2 regions of the Bhargavaea ullalensis genome follow, and region 2 is predicted to be linked to the other one. Evidence: a T-box and tRNA genes for the amino acid it is inferred to sense, from the RefSeq annotation. Region 2 holds a T-box; the other holds one or more tRNA genes.
The links. A T-box is a leader RNA that pairs with one kind of tRNA and senses whether it is charged. The one in region 2 lies ahead of ileS (isoleucine--tRNA ligase), so its partner is inferred to be a tRNA-Ile.
Positions count from the first base shown of each region.

Region 1: it encodes a tRNA-Ile, which carries the amino acid that the T-box ahead of ileS (isoleucine--tRNA ligase) is inferred to sense. The anticodon was not compared.

Region 1 covers NZ_JBHLWY010000040.1:8-2,416, forward strand. Annotated here, with positions in the region: rRNA gene rrf (5S ribosomal RNA) at 184-299, shown strand; tRNA gene ACFFIY_RS09330 (tRNA-Val) at 332-407, shown strand; tRNA gene ACFFIY_RS09335 (tRNA-Thr) at 415-490, shown strand; tRNA gene ACFFIY_RS09340 (tRNA-Lys) at 499-574, shown strand; tRNA gene ACFFIY_RS09345 (tRNA-Leu) at 596-683, shown strand; tRNA gene ACFFIY_RS09350 (tRNA-Gly) at 687-761, shown strand; tRNA gene ACFFIY_RS09355 (tRNA-Leu) at 772-860, shown strand; tRNA gene ACFFIY_RS09360 (tRNA-Arg) at 884-960, shown strand; tRNA gene ACFFIY_RS09365 (tRNA-Pro) at 964-1,040, shown strand; tRNA gene ACFFIY_RS09370 (tRNA-Ala) at 1,046-1,121, shown strand; tRNA gene ACFFIY_RS09375 (tRNA-Met) at 1,142-1,215, shown strand; tRNA gene ACFFIY_RS09380 (tRNA-Ile) at 1,223-1,299, shown strand; tRNA gene ACFFIY_RS09385 (tRNA-Ser) at 1,317-1,409, shown strand; tRNA gene ACFFIY_RS09390 (tRNA-Met) at 1,481-1,555, shown strand; tRNA gene ACFFIY_RS09395 (tRNA-Asp) at 1,558-1,633, shown strand; tRNA gene ACFFIY_RS09400 (tRNA-Phe) at 1,659-1,734, shown strand; tRNA gene ACFFIY_RS09405 (tRNA-Gly) at 1,740-1,813, shown strand; tRNA gene ACFFIY_RS09410 (tRNA-Ile) at 1,820-1,896, shown strand; tRNA gene ACFFIY_RS09415 (tRNA-Asn) at 1,900-1,974, shown strand; tRNA gene ACFFIY_RS09420 (tRNA-Ser) at 1,977-2,067, shown strand; tRNA gene ACFFIY_RS09425 (tRNA-Glu) at 2,072-2,143, shown strand; gene ACFFIY_RS09430 (TraR/DksA C4-type zinc finger protein) at 2,187-2,409, opposite strand, start outside.
Region 2 covers NZ_JBHLWY010000006.1:92,380-94,788, reverse strand. Annotated here, with positions in the region: gene ACFFIY_RS01870 (YlmH family RNA-binding protein) at 1-92, shown strand, start outside; gene ACFFIY_RS01865 (DivIVA domain-containing protein) at 191-703, shown strand; T-box leader at 770-989, shown strand; gene ileS (isoleucine--tRNA ligase) at 1,066-2,409, shown strand, end outside.

The sequences.
Region 1 (2,409 bases), on a different contig from region 2:
CCTGCAAGCCGCCGGCCGGCTTATGACCCGAGCGGCTGGCCGCCGAGGCCGGACAACATAAGCAAGGTTCGGCAGAAGCTTGGTTCAATGTCTGTTTTATCCGGTTTTGAAAGAACAAAAAAAGTACTTGCCAAACCGTGCAGGATTGGTATAATAGTACTTGTCCTTTCAAAGTGAATCAGGTCTGGCGATGATGGCGAAGAGGTCACACCCGTTCCCATCCCGAACACGGAAGTTAAGCTCTTCAGCGCCGATGGTAGTTGGGGGCTTCCCCCTGCAAGAGTAGGACGTTGCCGGGCCGATCACTTGATTGATGATACATACTTAATATGGAGGATTAGCTCAGCTGGGAGAGCATCTGCCTTACAAGCAGAGGGTCGGCGGTTCGAACCCGTCATCCTCCACCATTATTTTGCCGGCCTAGCTCAATTGGTAGAGCAACTGAATCGTAATCAGTAGGTTGGGGGTTCAAGTCCTCTGGCCGGCACCACAAAATACGAGCCATTAGCTCAGTTGGTAGAGCATCTGACTTTTAATCAGAGGGTCGCAGGTTCGAGCCCTGCATGGCTCACCATTTATATGCAAATCCACACATGCGGGTGTGGCGGAATGGCAGACGCGCTAGATTCAGGTTCTAGTGTCCTTTACCGGACGTGGGGGTTCAAGTCCCTTCACCCGCACCATATGCGGAAGTAGTTCAGTGGTAGAATACCACCTTGCCAAGGTGGGGGTCGCGGGTTCGAATCCCGTCTTCCGCTCCATATTTATTCCGCCGGGGTGGCGGAACTGGCAGACGCACAGGACTTAAAATCCTGCGGTAGGTGACTACCGTACCGGTTCGAAACCGGTCCTCGGCACCAGTTGTATGATTCAATTTAATAATGCGCCCGTAGCTCAATTGGATAGAGCGTCTGACTACGGATCAGAAGGTTGTGGATTCGACTTCTGCCGGGCGCGCCATTTCGGGAAATAGCTCAGCTTGGTAGAGCACTTGGTTTGGGACCAAGGGGTCGCAGGTTCGAATCCTGTTTTCCCGACCACCTATGGGGCCTTAGCTCAGCTGGGAGAGCGCCTGCTTTGCACGCAGGAGGTCAGCGGTTCGATCCCGCTAGGCTCCACCATTTCATATACATACTACTGTGGCGGTGTAGCTCAGCTGGCTAGAGCGTACGGTTCATACCCGTAAGGTCGGGGGTTCGATCCCCTCCGCCGCCATTTCAAAGGACCTTTAGCTCAGTTGGTTAGAGCAGACGGCTCATAACCGTCCGGTCGCAGGTTCGAGTCCTGCAAGGTCCACCATTCACTGGTTGATGCACGGAGGAATACCCAAGTCTGGCTGAAGGGGTCGGTCTTGAAAACCGAGAGGCGGGTCACACCGCGCGGGGGTTCGAATCCCTCTTCCTCCGCCATTTTCATGCCTCTTCAGTCAAGGGGAGCACTTTTCCGTCAGGGGATACCTGATCAGCCATCATTTTATTATCGCGGAGTGGAGCAGTGGCAGCTCGTCGGGCTCATAACCCGAAGGTCGCAGGTTCAAATCCTGCCTCCGCAACCAATGGTCCCGTGGTGTAGCGGTTAACATGCCTGCCTGTCACGCAGGAGATCGCGGGTTCGATTCCCGTCGGGACCGCCATTTTTTATACATAATTCTTGTTGCTGGCTTGGTAGCTCAGTCGGTAGAGCAAAGGACTGAAAATCCTTGTGTCGGCGGTTCGATTCCGTCCCAAGCCACCATTGACGCGGATGTAGTTTAGTGGTAAAACCTCAGCTTCCCAAGCTGAAGTCGAGGGTTCGATTCCCTTCATCCGCTCCAGAGAGTGGGCCTATAGCTCAGCCGGTTAGAGCGCACGCCTGATAAGCGTGAGGTCGGTGGTTCGAGTCCACTTAGGCCCACCATTTTCCGCAGTAGCTCAGTGGTAGAGCAATCGGCTGTTAACCGATCGGTCGTAAGTTCGAGTCTTACCTGCGGAGCCATTGGAGAAGTACTCAAGAGGCCGAAGAGGCGCCCCTGCTAAGGGCGTAGGTCGGGTAACCGGCGCGAGGGTTCAAATCCCTCCTTCTCCGCCATTCCGGCCCCTTGGTCAAGCGGTTAAGACACCGCCCTTTCACGGCGGTAACACGGGTTCGAATCCCGTAGGGGTCATCACAAAAAGAGCAGCTTTCCTTTTCAGGAGGCTGCTCTTTTTTTATTCTTTTTCTCCTGTATAGCTGTCCCGCTCATGATAGGGAATGTCGCCCATCGGGGATTCAAGCTGTTCTGCATCCAACTCTTCTTCGTACTCTTCCATCGTCTCGGACCTTGAAAAACCCTTCTTTGTTCCGGTTTCGTCCGTGCTAGCGAATTCCTCATATTCCTCGACAGCCCCCGATTCCAGGCCGTCATCGTAAAGATGGTTATAGTCATCGTGG
Region 2 (2,409 bases):
CTGTGCGCGGACATGGCCGCATCCGGGTCGATGAAATCGGCGACCGCACGAGGAAGGGGCGGATCCGCCTGGATGTCGGCCGGCTGGTATGACCCGCCGTCCCTGAATTTTTTCAAATATCCGTGTCACCGGCTCCGGGGGCATGTATAATAGGGGCAACAGAGAACACTTAAAGGGGAGATGCAACGCAATGGCTCTGACACCGCTTGATATACATAACAAGGAATTCGGCCGCTCGTTCCGCGGGTATGATGAGGACGAAGTGAATGATTTCCTGGAACAGGTGATGAAGGACTACGAGGCAGCCCTCGAAAAAACCAAGCAGCTGGAGAGCCAGCTGAAAAATGAGAGGGAGCGGGTCACTCATTTCACGACGATCGAAAACACGCTCCAGTCCTCGATCCTCATCGCACAGGAGGCGGCGGAGGAAGTGCGCCGCAATTCCCAGAAAGAAGCGAAGCTCATCGTGAAGGAAGCGGAGAAGAACGCCGACCGTCTCGTCAATGACGCCCTGTCGAAGGCCCGCAGGATCGCCATCGAGATCGAGGAACTGAAAAAGCAGTCGAAAGTGTTCCGGAACCGTTTCCGGATGCTCGTCGAGGCGCAGCTTGAGCTGATCCAGACGGATGACTGGGACGTCCTCATGGGTTATGAAGTGGACACGTCCGAACTCGAGAAGCTGGAGAGGGACGGGGAAGAATGACCGGTCCTTGACCTGGAATCACGGATTCATTATAATAACGTCAAGCTGAAAGAATCGATTTTTTGAAAAATGGCGATGACGGAGACAGTAGTGGCGGCGGATGCCCAAGCGAGCCGGGGAAGGTGCGAGCCCGGTGCAGAAGCCGTACATGAAGATCCCTCCACAGCCGGAATGCGGAACCCGAGTACGCATTCCCGGTAACACCCCGTTACGGTGTCCGAGAGGCGGCATGCATTTGTGTGCCGCAATGAGGGTGGTAACGCGGGCAGAGCGCCTCGTCCCTTTGTGGACGGGCGCTTTTTGTTTTGTCTAAAACGAGGACGGGTGCCGGGCACGCCGTTTATTTCAGAGGAGGAAACAGGATGGATTACAAGAGCACGCTGCTCATGCCGAAGACCGACTTCCCGATGAGAGGAAATCTGCCGAAAAACGAGCCGAAGATGCAGGAGAAGTGGGCGGAAATGGACATCTATGCAAAAGTCCAGGAGCGGACGAAAGGACGTCCCTTCTTCGTTCTCCACGACGGACCGCCTTATGCGAACGGGGACCTGCACATGGGCCACGCGCTGAACAAGGTGCTCAAGGACATCATTGTCCGGCACCGTTCGATGACCGGGTTCCACGCCCCTTATGTGCCGGGCTGGGACACGCACGGGCTGCCGATCGAGCAGGCGCTCGTCAACAAGGGCGTCAACCGCAAGGAACTGTCGGTCGCGGAATTCCGAAAGCTGTGCGAAGAATACGCCTACGAGCAGATCGACCGCCAGCGCACGCAGTTCAAGCGCATCGGCGTCCGCGGCGACTGGGACAATCCGTACATCACCCTGAAGCCGGCGTTCGAAGCGCGCCAGATCGGCGTCTTCGGCGACATGGCCAAAAAAGGCTATATCTATAAAGGAAAAAAACCGGTTTATTGGTCTCCGTCAAGCGAGTCTGCGCTGGCGGAAGCCGAAATTGAATACAAAGACAAACGGTCCCCGTCGATCTACGTGGCTTTTCCTGTGAAAGACGGAAAAGGCGTCCTCGAGGAAGGCGTGAAGTTCATCATCTGGACCACGACCCCCTGGACGATCCCGGCAAACCTCGGCATCTCGGTTCATCCGGAATTCGTTTATTCCGTCGTGAAAGCGGACGGGGAAACATACGTCATCGCAAAGGACCTCATCGGGCAGGTCGGCGAAAAGCTCGGCTGGAACAGCGTGGAAACCGTGAAGGAACTGAAAGGCGCGGAACTTGCCCATATCGTGGCCGAACATCCGCTTTATGGCCGGGACTCCCTCGTCATCCTCGGCGACCATGTGACGATCGATGCCGGAACCGGCTGCGTGCACACGGCGCCGGGACACGGGGAAGATGACTTCAGGGTCGGAAAGGCGAACGGTCTGGACGTCCTCTGCCCGGTCGACGACAAAGGGTATATGACCGAAGAGGCACCGGGCTTTGCCGGCCTCTTCTACGATGCGGCGAACAAGCCGATCACCGAAGCACTGAAGGAAAAAGGCGCGCTGCTCGGGCTCGAGTTCATCACCCACTCGTACCCGCACGACTGGCGTTCAAAGAAGCCGGTCATCTTCCGGGCGACGGCCCAGTGGTTCGCCTCGATCGAATCATTCCGGGAAGACCTGCTGAAGGCGATCCGGGAAACCTCGTTCACCCCGGCATGGGGCGAGACGCGTCTGTATAATATGGTCCGCGATCGCGGCGAC